DNA from 2 places in the Streptomyces sp. NPDC020747 genome. Region 2 is predicted to be linked to the other one. Evidence: riboswitches for the same ligand, from Rfam matches in the RefSeq annotation. Region 2 holds a riboswitch; the other holds the start of a gene.

Region 1 (7,471 bases), on a different contig from region 2:
GAAGATGTCGAAGCCGGCGTTGGCACCGGCGTTCTGGCCGAGTGAGCCGGTCGCGGTCAGCAGGCCCATCGCGGGCGGTGACTGGATGACGACCTGGTCCGTGGTCGTGTTGAGGTCGAACAACGTCGTCGCGGTGTCCGAGGTCAGGTCGTTGTTGGTGTACGCGGCGGCCGTGACGCCATGGGCCGAGACCCCGTCCGTGGTCAGCGGGGTGTTCGTGGTGGTGCTGCTGTTGGCGAGGTTGTGCGCCAGGTTCTGACCGGTGTCGCTGATGATCCGCAACCGGTCGGCCGCGGGGTTGAAGTCGACGCCGAAGTTCGTGCCCTGCAGCGGAACACTGAGCTGCGAGACCTTGGTGACCTGCGGGTCCGTGACCGCGGGCGGGATCAGGACCGTGTAGATGCCGCCCTTGTTGCCGACCAGGTACATCAGTCCGTTCTGTACGCGGAAGTCGATCCCGATGGCGGCGGTGTCGCCGACGAGCCCGTTGATGCGTTTGAACCAGTTGAGCGTGCCGGGTGTGTTGGTGTTGAACGCGGCCATCTTGCCGTCGTCCGTGATGCCGAACGCCGGCAGGCTGGGCGCTGCCGCCGCGTGACCGGCGCTCGGGGTGGCCACGACGAGCGCCGCCATCGCGGACGTGGCCGCGACCGCCGCGGCGATTCTCTTCTTGAGCCCTGCTTTCATCGTTTGTTCCCTCTCGGTCGGCGTGAGCCTGAGCGTGGATGTGAGCGCGAGCGTGTGCTGTGGCAGAGGTGTCGCCGCCCGGTCCGGCAGGCCGGATCAACAGGCGGCGACGGCAAGCTATGAGGCAGGACTGGACATCCACTGGACGGTGGTTGAACGGCCGACCGGCGAGGGCTCCGCGGGGGGTTCACTGCCCCGACGCGGTCGACGCCGCGGTGGCCGGTACCCACGGCCCCAGGGCCCGGCGGGCACGCTCGGCGCCCGCGTGCGCCCGTGCCAGCTGGTCGTGCTCACCGGTGACGGCCGCGACCGTCGCCGCGGTGGAGTGGTGGTCGAGCGCCTCGTCGTGACGGCCGCCGCCGTGCAGTGCCTCGGCGAGGCCGTTGAGCGCCGACGCCTCGCCGTAGCCCTCCCCGTTCTCACGGAACAGTTCGAGGGCTCGCCGCTGACAGGTGACCGCGGCCTCGAACTCGCCCTGCCCCAGCCGGATGTCGCCCAGACCGGACAGCGCGTACGCCTCGCCGCCGTGGTGCCCCAACTGCCGGAAGAGCGCGAGGGCCTGCTCCTGGCACTCGGCCGCGGCCTCCGAACGGCCCAGCCGCAGAAGGGCGTTGCCGAGGTGGGAGAGGGTGCGGGCGCGGCCGATCCGGTCGCCGGTCAGATCGTGCAGGGCGAGGGCCTGCCGCTGGTGCTCCGCCGCCTGCTCGTACTCGCCCAGCCGCAGACAGACATTGCCGAGGTTCGTGAGGGTGCGTGCCCGTCCCACCTGGTCGCCGGTCTCCCGGTAGAGGGCGAGAGCCTGTTGATGGTCGTGCGCCGCGTCCCGGAGACTGCCCAGCCGCCAGTGGACGTTGCCGAGGTTGGACAGGGTCCTGGCCCGCCCCGCCCGGTCGCCCGTCCGAAGGTGCAGTTCGAGGGCCCGTACGAGGTGGTCCTCGGCCGATCCCGCGTCGGCGAGCCGCCAGTGCACGACCCCGAGGTTGGTCAGCGCGTGGGCCTGCCCGCCCAGGTCACCGATCGTCTCGGCGGCCCGCAGGGCGTGGCGGTGGATCTCCAGCGCCTCGGTGTGGTGACCGGAGTCGAGGTGGCGGAACAGCAGAGCGGCCAGGCGGACGGCGTGCCCGGGACTGCCGCGGTCCGCGGCCACCGCGCAGACGGCGGCCAGCGTCGGCCGCTCGGCGTCCAGCCAGGCCCGTGCCCCGGCCGCGTCACCGACGGCCGGCGAGACGCGGACGGAGGGGGCGACAGCGGGCCTGTGGTGCCGTTCGGCGGGGTAGAGCGTGTCCATGGCCGCCGCGGCCGTGCTCAGGTAGTGGTCGAAGAGACGGACCAGCGCGGCCTGCCGCTCGGCCTCGGAGTCGTGCGTACGGGTCAGGCGGTGGGCGTAGGCGCGCAGCAGGTCGTGCGTGCCGAACCGGCCCGGCCGGGCGGACTCCACGAGATGGGCCCGGGCCAGCAGCGCCAGAGTCCCGGCGGCCTGGGCGGGGCTCGCACCTGCGTCCGCGGGCCTGCCGCCCGGCACGGCATCCGACGAACGGGCCGACGTCCGGCCCGGCATAGGGTCCGGCGCGTGACGTGGCACGCTGTCCGGTGCCGGGCCCGACCGGTTGTCCGACGTGTGCCGGGGTCTCTCGTCCCGCACGTCACCCGGCACACGGGTCCGTTCCTCGCCCGGCACATGAGTCGGCCTCTCGCCCGGGGCATGGGGCAGTGCCTCGCCCGGCACTTCGCCGATCAGCGCGGCGACCGCGTCGGCGTCCGCCTCCGGTCCCGGGTGCAGGCTCAGCAGACGGAAAGTACGGGCGGCCGGGGTGGGGAGTCGCTCGTACGACCAGGAGAAGACCGCTTCCACCGCCGCCCGGCGGTCGCCGCCCGCGTCCAGGAGGTCGAGCCGCCGCTGCTGGTCGGCCAGCTCCGCCACCAGGTCCGCCAGCCGCGACGACGGGTGGGCGACGGCGAGTTCGGCCGCGACCCGCAGCGCCAGCGGGAGACGTGCGCACTGTTCGGCCAGGGCGGCGGCCGGCCCCGGCTCGGTGTCGACGCGCGCGCCGACGAGCGTGCGCAGCAGGGCGACCGCGTCGGGCGGCGGGAGCGGGCCCAGACCGATACGGCGGGCGCCGTGCAGGGCCACCAGTCCGGCGAGGCTGTCCCGGCTGGTGACCACGACGGCACACAGCGGCGAGCCGGGAAGCAACGGGCGGACCTGCTCCTCGGACAGGGCGTTGTCCAGGACCACCAGCATCCGCCGGTCGGCCAGTTCGGTCCGGAACCGGCTCGCGCGGTCGTCCACGTCGAGCGGGATCGCGTCACCGGGAACCCCGAGGACGCTGAGGAACCGGGTCAGGGCGTCACCGGGCGGCATCGGGCGGTCCGGGTCGTAACCGCGCAGGTTGACGTAGAGCTGGCCGTCGGGGAACCGGCGCCGCGTGCGGTGCGCCCAGTGGACGATCAGCGCGGTCTTCCCCACCCCGGCCGTGCCGGAGACGACCGAGACGGCCCCGGCCGTCGGGCTGTCCGCCGCCGCGGCCAACAGCCGGTCCAGCGCGGAGAGTTCCGGATCACGGCCCGCGAAGTCGGGTACGTCCGCCGGGAGTTGCGCGGGTAATCGGTGCGCCGAGGGCGGGAACGGGGGTACGTGGGCGGGCACTTGCGCGGGCAACGCGGCGACGCCTGTCGTGCCGGGGCCGCCGACGGGAGCTTGCCCGGCACCGGGAGCGGAAGGCCGGGTGCGGCGCCGCAGCACGGCGGCATACGCCTCGGCCAGCGCGGGGCCGGGATCGACGCCGAGTTCGTCCGCCAGCCGACGACGGCTCCGCCGGTAGACGGCGACCGCCTGATCGCGTCGCCCGACGGCCTCGTACGCCCGGATGAGCCGGGCCTGGGCGTCCTCGTCCAGCGGCTGCGCGACCGCGGTCTCCTCCAGGACGGGCAGTGCGTCGGCGCTCCTGCCCGCCGCGATCATGGCCTCGCCGTACTGGGCGACCACCCCACGGCGTTCCTCCGCCAGCGCGACCACCACCGGGTGCGCGGCGAGGAAGGGCAGGTCCGCGAGGGGCGGTTGCTGCCACAGCCCGAGCGCGTCGGTCAGCAGGGCCGCGGCCCGCTCCTGGCCGCCGCCGCGCCCGTCCCGTCGTACGGTCACCGCTCCGGCGACCAGGTCCCTGAAGCGCAGCAGGTCGATGGCGTCGTTCGGGACGCGCAGCGCGTAGCCGTCGCCGAGCCGGGGGAGCAGCGCACTGCGGGCGCGTGCTGGCCGGTCCGGTTCCAGCAGGTGGCGCAGGTGCTTGATGTGGGTCTGGACGACGTTCGACGCGGTGGCCGGCGGGCGCTCGCCCCACAGCGCGTCCGCGAGTCCGAAGAACGGCAGTTGCTGTCCACGGGACACCGCGAGCAGGGCGAGTACCGCGCGGCGCTGGGGCGAACCGAGGTCGAGGCGGGTGCCGTCCCGCCAGGCGCAGACCGGCCCGAGTACCTGAATGCGCATGCGCTCCCCGCCCGCCGTTTTACAACTCCCTCACCATTTCCTTTCTTCATCCCCATCTCTATCTCTCTTGTCGGCATATCCGGAAGGCGTATTCCGGCCCACTGCCGCGCAGTTGTCACACCGGGCCCGCGGGCTCGCGTTCAGCGCTCGTCGCCGGAGACGTCCGGGTGCCGGCCGAGGCGTCGCACGTACTCCTCGATGTGGCGGTACGGAGCGAGGGTGCCGGCCGCGTCGAAGTGGTCGAGGTGGGTGAGTGTCACCCAGAGATCCCTGTCCGCGGTGCCGAGCTCATCGCCCAACACGTAGGGCTGGCAGGCGAGTTGACGGTTCAGGCGGTCCAGGGCGGGCAGCCGGGCTCCGTCGGTCTCGGGGTCGGCGAGCAGGCCGGCGAGGTCGCGGAGGATGTCGGGCGTGTGGTTGCTGACGACGCGTCCGCTCCAGCGGTCGCACAGCGCGGGCGCGGTGAGCGGGCCGTCGTAGTGGTGCCAGGTCGCCTCGTAGGCGCCGCGCAGCGACGCGAAGGCATCGGGTGTCTCGGCGGGGAGCTTCAGGACGGTGGTGGTGAGCGAGTCCGTGAGGCCGAGCAGGTCGAGGACGACCGCCACGCGCGCCGAGTAGGGACAGGCCTCGGACAGGTACAGCTGATAGCGGTGCGGCGCCGGGTAGAAGCCGCCCGCGAGACCGACGCCGATACGGCCGCGGAAGCGGTGCGGACGGGCGGCCGGGACGGGGCCGGACGAGCCGCCGGCGGCCGTGCCGCGGCCGGACGAATGGGAGGCGGTCGTGTGGGCGGCGGTCGCGCGCGAGGTCGCCGTCGTGAAGGTGTCAGTGCTGCTGGAACCGCGGGAAACCGTCTCGGGCATGACTCTCCAGGGGAACTCGAAGGCCCTGGCCGCCTCGTGGGCGCCAGTGGCGGAACGGAGTGACTGCGCTGGCCGTACAGGTCCGGATCGGTCGGACGCGTAGCGGATCAGTAAGCGCTGGAGACACGCGACAAATCGATGTGCAGGCGCCTCGTCAAGCCGTTCCTGGACAAATTCCCACCGGTCCTGCCGTCGGGGCTCACGAGACGCGAGACCACGCTTGCCCCGCCGCTCCGGCGGAACCCGGTCGTCACCCGGGGCACCCCGTCGCGGTGGAAGGGTTGCCTGCCAGCGGGCCGGGGCCGATGACCGCACGAACGGGGAGTCCCCGCACGACGGGCGCTGGCGATCGTGACCGTCCCCGCCAGTGTTGATGCGGTCCGCGGGACCGTCAAGACGGCGTCTCAGCAGCTGGGCCTCCGGCCCGACAGGAACTCTTGGTGGCAGGAAGAAAGGACACAGCCGTACTGTTGTGCTCGTTGACGACGAGGCGGTGCCCGACCGAGGGCCCGCGCATGCGAGGTCGGCCGGACCCCCGGTCCGCCGAGCCGGAAGGGCGGAGGTGACGCACGTGCGAGCGCGAACCATGTCCCGCCGCGGCGCCACGAAGGCCGCCCCGCTCCATCGCGTACGCCTCTACTCCCGGCCGCACATCGACCTGTTGCGCTTCGCCGGCGCGCTCTGTTGCTCCTGACCCGTAACCCACGCGGCCGCGCCCTCCGCTGAGGGCCGGCTTTCCCGTACGGTCGATCAGGAAGGCACACCTGTCGTGTCCTCAGCACCTTCTGCCCCGCCCTCGTCGGCGCGGCTGCACCTCGCCGTGGCGCTCGACGGCGCCGGCTGGCATCCCGCCGCCTGGCGCGAACCGGTGGCCCGGCCCCGGGAACTGTTCACCGCCGCGTACTGGGCCGACCTCGTCGCCGAGGCCGAGCGCGGTCTCCTCGACTTCGTGACCTTCGAGGACGGCCTCGGACCGCAGTCCTCACACTCCATCGAGCCGGACGGGCGGACCGACCAGGTCCGCGGCCGGCTCGACGCCGTTCTCGTCGCCGCGCGCATCGCACCGCTGACCCGGCACATAGGTCTGGTGCCGACCGTGGTGGCCACGCACACGGAGCCGTTCCACATCTCCAAGGCCATCGCCACCCTCGACCACGTGAGTTCCGGCCGGGCGGGCCTGCGGGTGCAGTTGACGGCACGTCAGAACGAGGCGGCGCACTTCGGCCGCCGTACGCTGCCCCGCCTGGACGCCTACGACAGCACGGCCACGCAGGACGTGGTGGGCGAACTCTTCGACGAGACGGCCGACTACGTCGAGGTCGTGCGCCGGCTCTGGGACAGCTGGGAGGACGACGCCGAGATCCGGGACGTGGCCACCGGCCGTTTCGTCGACCGCGAAAAGCTGCACTACATCGACTTCGAGGGCAGGCACTTCAACGTCAAGGGCCCCTCCATCACCCCGCGTCCGCCACAGGGACAACCCGTCGTCAGCGCCCTAGCCCACCAGAGCGTGCCGTACCGGCTGGTGGCCCGCGCCGCCGACATCGGCTACGTCACCCCGCACGACACCGACCAGGCCCGCGCGATCGTCGCCGAGATCCGTGCCGAACAGGCCCTCGCGGGCCGCGCCGACCAACCCCTGCACGTCTTCGGCGACCTGGTGGTCCTCCTCGACGACGAACCCGCCGCCGCGGCCGCCCGCAGGGACCGCCTCGACGCCCTCGCGGGAGCGCCGTTCACCAGTGACGCCCGCGTCTTCACCGGCACACCGGCCCAACTCGCCGACCTGCTCCAGGAGTTGTGGTCGGCCGGGCTGAGCGGCTTCCGGCTGCGCCCCGCCGTCCTTGGCCACGACCTGCCGGCCATCACCCGGGGCCTGGTCCCCGAACTGCAGCGCCGGGGCGCCTTCCGCCGCGCCTACGAGGCCGACACCCTGCGCGGACTGCTCGGGCTCGCCCGCCCGGCCAACCGCTACGCGGCCAACGCCACCGGCGCCGCTGCCGCCGACACCAACGCCGCTGCCAACGCCACCGCCTGAGCCGGACGGAGACCGCAGGACCATGAGCAAGCCGCTGAAGCAGATCCACCTGGCCGCCCACTTCCCCGGCGTCAACAACACCACCGTGTGGAGCGACCCGGAGGCCGGCAGCCATATCGAGTTCAGTTCCTTCGCGCACTTCGCGCGGACCGCCGAACGCGCCAAGTTCGACTTCCTGTTCCTCGCCGAAGGGCTGCGACTGCGCGAACAGGGCGGAAAGATCTACGACTTGGATGTCGTCGGCCGCCCCGACACCTTCACCGTCCTCACCGCGCTCGCGGCCGTCACCCAGCACCTCGGCCTGACCGGCACCATCAACTCCACCTTCAACGAGCCCTATGAAGTGGCTCGGCAGTTCGCCAGCCTCGACCACCTCTCGGACGGGCGTGCCGCCTGGAA
Region 2 (7,471 bases):
GTGACCACGTCGGCGTCCGAGGCCATGTCCGCGGACAAGTCCGACGCGGATCTTGTCGGCTTCCTCGACGAGTTGCCCAACGCCGAGCTGTATCCCGTGGCCAAGACGTCCTGGGCGTCCGTCAGCGCGGACATCAAGCAGCAGATAGGCAAGGCGGTCGGCCCGAAGGGCAGTCCGGCGGCGATCCTGGGGCAGCTGCAGCGGGCCGCTGCCGCGGAGGAGAGCGCGGGATAGCCCTGTCGGTGGCAGCGGCTACCGTGCCGGGCATGGATGACAGGGAGCTGACCCCCCAGGAACTTGCCGTCCTCGCCCTGGAGCGGCGGGGGTGGTCCACGCCGGGGGCCAAGGAGCGGGCGATACGGGAGGAACTGGGGCTGGCCCCCGTCCGCTACTACCAACTCCTGAACGCCCTCCTGGACGCGCCCCGAGCCCTGGCCCACGACCCGGTGACGATCAACCGCCTGCGCCGGGTGAGGGATGTACGCCGGGCAGAGAGGGAGGGTTGAGGGCTTTTCTCCTCGCCCCCGCCGCCCCTACCCATTCCCGTCCCTTTTCGGGGGCCAGCCCCCGAACCCCCGCTCCTCAAACGCCGGAGGGGCTGATTTTCAGCCCGTCCGGCGTTTGAGGACGAGCGCGTCAGCGCGATACGGGGGTTCGGGGGCGGAGCCCCTGAGGAAGTGACGGGAATGGGTAGGGGCGGCGGGGGCGAAAGACTTCACCCCCGCGGATAAGGTCGCAGCATGGCCAGTCACCCCGAGTCATCGTCGATGCCGACCCCCGTGACCCCGGCGGGCCGAGACGGCCTCGAAGCCATCATCGCGAGGCCCGACAAGGCAGTCCTCGCCTTCGACTTCGACGGCACCCTCGCCCCGATCGTCCCGGACCCCGAACAGGCCCGCGCCCACCCGGACGCCGTACCCGCCCTCGCGGCACTCGCCCCGAAGGTCGCCTCCGTCGCAGTCGTCACCGGAAGGCCGGCCGGAGTGGCCGTACGACACGGCGGCTTCGCCGGAGTCCCGGGCCTGGAGCACCTCGTCGTGCTCGGCCACTACGGGGCGGAACGCTGGGACGCCGTCACCGGCACCGTCCAGGCCCCCGCCCCCCACCCCGGCGTCGCCGAGGCCCGCGCCGAACTCCCCGGCTTCCTCGACTCCATCGGCGCCTGGCAGGGCACGTGGATCGAGGAGAAGGGCAGGGCGGTCGCGGTCCACACCCGCCGCGCCAAGGACCCCCAGGCCGCCTTCGAGGCCCTCCGTGAGCCCCTCACCGAGCTCGCCACCCGCCACGGCCTGATCGTCGAACCGGGAAGAATGGTGCTGGAACTGCGCCCGGCCGGCATGGACAAGGGCGTCGCCCTCGGCGAGTACGTACGCGACATCGGCGCCGAGTCGGTCATGTACTGCGGCGACGACCTGGGCGACCTCCCCGCCTTCGCCGCCGTGGAGAAACTCCGCTCCGACGGCACCCCCGGCCTCCTCGTCTGCAGCGGCAGCAACGAGGTGACGGAACTGTCCGACCGCGCGGACCTGGTGGTGGACGGCCCGGCGGGGGTAGTACGCCTGCTGGCTTCCCTGGCAACTGAGCTGGGCTGAAACCGCGCCCGTCAGGGGCGCGGGGAACGGCGCAATCTTTTAGTCCGCGGACCGCAGCGCCTCAAGCTGGTCCAGGAACCACTGTGCCGGAGGCAGAGCCGTCGCAGCGGCAGCCAACCGCTTGGTCCTCTCCGCCCGTTCACCCGCCGGCATCGTCAACGCCTCGTGCAACGCCCGGGCCGTGCCCGAAACGTCGTACGGGTTCACCACGACCGCGTCCTCGCCCAACTCCTCGTACGCTCCGGCCTCCCGCGAGAGCACCAGCACGCACCCGTCGTCCGACACGACCGGCACCTCCTTGGCGACGAGGTTCATGCCGTCCCGGATGGGGTTGACGAGGGCCACGTCCGCCAGCCGGTAGGAGGCCAGGGAACGCGCGAAGTCGTCCTTGAGGTTCAGCAGGACCGGGGTCCAACCAGGCGTCCCGTACCGGGAGTTGATCTCGTCCGCGACCCGCTGCACCTCTGCCGTGTAGTCGCGGTAGACCGCCAGGTCCTGCCGCGACGGGTACGCGAACGCCACGTGCACCACCCGCTCGCGCCACTCCGGCCGCTCCTCCAGCAGCTCCCGGAACGCCAGCAGCCCGCGCACGATGTTCTTGGACAGCTCGGTCCGGTCCACCCGCACGATCGCCTTACGGGCACTGCCGTCCGGGTCCGTGCCGATCTGCTCGCGCAGTACCGCCAGCCGCTCGTCCACGTCCGGCCGGTGCGAGCGCTCGCGCAGGAAGTCCGCGTCCGCCCCGAGACCGTGCACCCCGATCCGCGTACCGGAGGGGATCCCGGGGCCCAGGACGGCGTGACAGCAGTCCGTGAACGCGTCCGCCCACCGCTGGGTGAGGAACGCGGCCCGGTCCGCCCCGAGGATCCCGCCGAGCACCTTCGCCGCGATGTCGTCCGGCAGCAGCCGGAAGTACTCCGGCGGAGCCCACGGCGTGTGCGAGAAGTGCCCGATCCGCAGGTCCGGGCGGAGCTCGCGGAGCATCCGCGGGACGAGGACCAGGTGGTAGTCCTGCACGAGGACGGCCGCGCCGTCCGCGGCCTCCTCGGCCAGCGCCTCGGCGAAGGCGTGGTTGTACGTCTCGAACGCCGCCCACTGGCGCCGGAACTCCTTGTCGAAGACCGGCTCAAGCGGTGTCTGGTAGAGCAGGTGGTTGACGAACCACAGCACGGAGTTGGCGATGTCGTTGTACGCGGCGGCGTGGGTGTCGGCGTCGATGTCCAGCATCCGTACGCCGTCCTCGCCCACCCCGCGTCGTACGGCCTCGCGGTCGCCGTCGCCGAGGGCCGAGCACACCCACAGGGCGCCCGCGTCCGGGCCGATCGCGGAGAGCCCGGAGACCAGGCCGCCTCCGCCGCGCTTGGCGGTGAGCGCCCCGGTCTCGTCCTGGGTGTACGAGACCGGGCCGCGGTTGGAGGCGACCAGGATGTTGTGGGTGCCACGGGTGGAGACCATGACTCGAAATCTAGCCCCCGCCGTAAACGCTCAAACGTTCCCACCCGCCGCGGGGTCGGGTTTGCGGGCCGTGGAGCGCTACGCGGCCTTTCGTTCCACGTACTCCTCGATGTCCGCCATCGGCGGCCTCTCCTCCATGTCCACCGAATACGTACGCGGCTCGAAGCCGTGCTCGCCGCGTTCGAACTGGGTCAGGGAGGGGCGGATCATGTGGCCGCGGGCCAGGCGGAGCTGGGCGGTGCGGTAGATCGCGGCGGACATGCGGCCCAGGGCCTGCCCGTCCTGGTGGCGGTGTTTGCGGACGCCGACGTCGACCTGGGCCAGCGCGTCCAGGCCCACCAGGTGCAGCGCGTCGACCAGCATGCCCAGCTCGACGCCGTAGCCGACGGGGAACGGGAGCTGTTCGAGGAGGGAGCGGCGGGCCGCGTACTCCCCGCCCAGCGGCTGGACGAACCCGGCCAGCTGCGGCCAGTGCATGTTCAGGAGCGGGCGGGCCATGAGTTCCGTGACCCGGCCCCCCTGACCTGCGGCGGTGCCCAGCGGGCGGTCGTACATCGCCTTGACGAGGTCCACGCCCGGTTCGGTCAGCAGCGGGCCGACGATCCCGGAGACGAAGTCCGCCGAGAACTCCTTCAGGTCCGCGTCGACGAAGGCCACGATGTCCCCGCTGGTGACCAGCAGGGAGCGCCACAGCACCTCGCCCTTGCCGGGGACGGCCGGGATACGGGGCAGGATCTCGTCCCGGTGCACGACACGGGCCCCCGCCTCGGCGGCGACCTCGGAGGTGCGGTCCGTCGAACCCGAGTCGATCACCACGATCTCGTCGACGAGCGGCACCTTCCTGGTCATCAGCTCACGGCGGATGATCGCGACGATCTCGCCGACGGTCTCCTCCTCGTTGAGCGCGGGCAGTACGACACTCACCGTGGAGCCCGTGGCACGCTTCGCGGCGATGAGTTGCTTGAGCGGGCGGTCCTCGACGGACCAGGAGCGCGTGCTCAGCCAGCGCTCGACGTCTTCCAGCACGTGCGGCTCTCCCTTGCGTTCTTCGGGATGCGTGTGTCCGACGCGCGATGGGGGTCCCCCCGCTCGAGCGGAGTCGAGAGTGGGGGAGTGGAGTGCCTCACTGTCATCTCGCGGTTCGGACGGCTCTCTCCACCATCCAGGCCTTCGGTTACAGTCTTGAACAACGCTGATGACCATCGCATGTCGGGGGTCGTTGCGTGTACAACCAAAACCACAACCGAATAGCGCTCATCCAGAGGGGCAGAGGGATACGGCCCGTTGAAGCCCCGGCAACCCTCCGGCCGGTCTCGTCCTGATCATCGTCGATCAGCGCGGCGAGGCTCCCGGCTCGGGAAGGTGCCAAATCCGTCTCACGGCGAAGTGCGTCGTGAGGAAGATGAGGAAAGGGCCTCGCCTCCATGGCTGCGCAGACAGTTGCAAGCACCACGAACTCCACCACCGCGAACTCCGCGAACACCGTCGACCTGGGTCCGGCCACCGCGCTTTCCTGCCGCGAATGCGGCCACCGCGTCCCGCTCGGTCCGGTCTTCGCCTGCGAGGAGTGTTTCGGCCCGCTGGAGATCGCGTACGACTTCTCGGCGTACGACGCCGAGGAGCTCCGCAAGCGGATCGAAGCGGGCCCCGCGAACATCTGGCGGTACGCGCCGCTGCTGCCCGTCCCCGCGGACGTGGCGGACAAGCCCAACATCAACCCCGGCTGGACCAAGCTCGTCCAGGCCGACAACCTCGCGCGCGAGCTGGGTGTCGACGCCGGCAAGCTCTTCGTGAAGGACGACTCCGGGAACCCGACGCACTCCTTCAAGGACCGGGTCGTCGCCCAGGCCATCGAAGCGGCCCGCGCGTTCAACTTCACCACTCTCTCCTGCTCCTCCACCGGCAACCTCGCCGGCGCGGTGGGCGCCGCCGCCGCGCGCGCCGGCTTCCGGTCCTGCGTGTTCATCCCGCACGACCTGGAGCAGGGCAAGGTCGTCATGGCCGCGGTCTACGGCGGCGAGCTCGTCGGCATCGAGGGCAACTACGACGACGTGAACCGCTTCTGCTCCGAGCTGATCGGCGACCCGGCCGGCGAGGGCTGGGGCTTCGTCAACGTCAACCTGCGGCCGTACTACGCGGAGGGCTCCAAGACCCTCGCGTACGAGATCTGCGAGCAGCTCGGCTGGCAGCTGCCGGACCAGCTCGTCGTGCCCATCGCCTCCGGGTCGCAGCTCACGAAGATCGACAAGGGGCTGCAGGAGCTGATCAAGCTCGGGCTCGTCGAGGACAAGCCGTACAAGATCTTCGGTGCGCAGGCCGAGGGCTGCTCGCCGGTGTCCGTGGCGTACAAGGCCGGGCACGACGTCGTACGGCCGCAGAAGCCGAACACGATCGCGAAGTCGCTCGCGATCGGAAATCCGGCGGACGGTCCTTACGTTCTCGATATCGCCCGGCGGACGGGCGGGGCCGTGGAGGACGTGAACGACGAGCAGGTGGTCGACGCGATCAAGTTGCTGGCGCGTACCGAGGGAATCTTTGCGGAGACCGCCGGTGGTGTGACGGTGGGAGTGGCGAAGAAGCTGATCGAGAACGGTCTGCTGGATCCGAGTCTGACCACTGTCGTGCTCAACACCGGTGATGGTCTGAAGACCTTGGACGCGGTTGCTTCCGACACGGGGCTGACCGCGACCATTCGTCCGAACCTGGATTCCTTCCGTGAGGCCGGTCTCGGTTAGTTCGCCGCGCTCCTAAAAGACCGCGCACTTCCCCGCGCCCCTGACGGGGCGCTTCGCACCCGACCGGAGGTCCAACCCCATGAGCGTCAACGTACGTATCCCCACCATCCTGCGCACCTACACGGGCGGCAAGGCCGAGGTCGCTGCCGAGGGGGCGACTCTTGGTGAGGTCATCTCCGATCTGGAGAAGAACCACACCGGTATCGCCGCCCGGGTCCTGGACGACCAGGGGCAGCTGCGGCGGTTCGTCAACGTGTACGTGAACGACGACGACGTGCGTTTCGAGCAGGGGCTGGAGACGGCGACGCCGGACGGGGCCGGGGTGTCGATCATTCCCGCCGTCGCCGGCGGCTGACCGTCGGGGGCCGTGCCGGAGGCTGATCATTACCTTCGGTAACTGCCGTCACCGAGAGTTCATCGAATTGCCCCCTCCGTGAGAGAAGCGGAAGGGGCAATTCTGTATGGTTGAGCGCGGTACAGTTGGGGAACCTGCTTCGATCCGCACGCCGGGCGCATTGAGATCCCGCCCGAAGCCCGACAAGAAGTAGCCAAAGTGCCCCGCCTTTTTGAGCCTTTTATGGCATTCACGGGGCCCGACTTGCCCTGAATCTTCGTGAATTCTTCACATATTCCCGATCAGTCGTGCCCGGAATTCTCGTCGGATTGACCTGTTGCAGACGGCAGTTGGACGGATACATTCAGCCGCGGTCGACGCGTTCCGGCGCACACCCCCAACCGTTGGGGGGTGAGGTCTGACCCGGATCCGCGAAGTGCGGGTCTGTGCAAGGGCCAGTAATAGGGGAGTTAGGCATGGCTCAGGGCACCGTCAAATGGTTCAACGCGGAGAAGGGGTACGGCTTCATCGCGGTCGACGGTGGTGCGGATGTTTTCGTCCACTACAGCGCGATTCAGATGGACGGCTACCGCACCCTGGAAGAGGGTCAGCGGGTCGATTTTGAGATCTCGCAAGGCCAGAAGGGGCCGCAGGCGGACATGGTCCGACTGGCGACCGGCTGAAGCACGCGCCGACTTACTGCAGCGACGTTCTTCTTCCGAAGGGCTCGTACCCCCCGGGGTGCGGGCCCTTCGGCACGCCCGCACCCCGTGCGCGCCGTACGCGCGCTCTCTTCCCACCTGCTCCCACCTGCGGATCATCCTGAGCCGCTTGCACTCGCATGGGTCGAGTGCTAATCATTGGCGTTAGCACTCTGAAGGTGAGAGTGATAACGAGGACCGGGTCGGTGAGGCCCGCAGGCCGGGTGGGGCAAGGAACCACGAGGTCGGCAGGCCGTCCGTCGCGGGCGCGGGCGCGGTCCTGGAGATTCCACCCCAGTCCGGGAGGACCACTTCACATGGCCAAGATCATCGCGTTCGACGAGGAGGCACGGCGCGGTCTCGAGCGCGGGATGAACCAGCTCGCCGACGCCGTCAAGGTCACCCTTGGTCCCAAGGGTCGCAACGTCGTCCTCGAGAAGAAGTGGGGCGCCCCCACGATCACCAACGATGGTGTTTCCATCGCCAAGGAGATCGAGCTCGAGGACCCGTACGAGAAGATCGGCGCTGAGCTGGTCAAGGAAGTCGCCAAGAAGACGGACGACGTCGCCGGTGACGGTACGACCACCGCGACCGTTCTGGCGCAGGCGCTGGTCCGCGAGGGCCTTCGCAACGTCGCCGCCGGCGCCAACCCGA

The links. Region 2 has a riboswitch for S-adenosylmethionine ahead of thrC (threonine synthase). Riboswitches for the same ligand answer to the same signal wherever they lie in the genome.
Region 1: another riboswitch for S-adenosylmethionine. It lies ahead of ACH4YP_RS01815 (glutathione S-transferase C-terminal domain-containing protein); the one in region 2 lies ahead of thrC (threonine synthase).

The regions. Positions count from the first base shown of each region.
Region 1 is NZ_JBIRTJ010000001.1:444,953-452,423, reverse strand. Features, by position in the region: gene ACH4YP_RS01825 (DUF4394 domain-containing protein) at 1-687, opposite strand, end outside; gene ACH4YP_RS01820 (AfsR/SARP family transcriptional regulator) at 875-4,171, opposite strand; gene ACH4YP_RS01815 (glutathione S-transferase C-terminal domain-containing protein) at 4,312-5,034, opposite strand; SAM riboswitch class IV at 5,246-5,391, opposite strand; gene ACH4YP_RS01810 (putative leader peptide) at 5,606-5,728, shown strand; gene ACH4YP_RS01805 (LLM class flavin-dependent oxidoreductase) at 5,804-7,072, shown strand; gene ACH4YP_RS01800 (NtaA/DmoA family FMN-dependent monooxygenase) at 7,095-7,471, shown strand, end outside.
Region 2 is NZ_JBIRTJ010000006.1:234,821-242,291, reverse strand. Features, by position in the region: gene ACH4YP_RS18550 (extracellular solute-binding protein) at 1-234, shown strand, start outside; gene ACH4YP_RS18545 (DUF3263 domain-containing protein) at 267-506, shown strand; gene otsB (trehalose-phosphatase) at 741-1,592, shown strand; gene ACH4YP_RS18535 (trehalose-6-phosphate synthase) at 1,632-3,047, opposite strand; gene ACH4YP_RS18530 (glucosyl-3-phosphoglycerate synthase) at 3,126-4,073, opposite strand; SAM riboswitch class I at 4,299-4,456, shown strand; gene thrC (threonine synthase) at 4,472-5,782, shown strand; gene ACH4YP_RS18520 (ubiquitin-like small modifier protein 1) at 5,862-6,137, shown strand; gene ACH4YP_RS18515 (cold-shock protein) at 6,593-6,799, shown strand; gene groL (chaperonin GroEL) at 7,135-7,471, shown strand, end outside.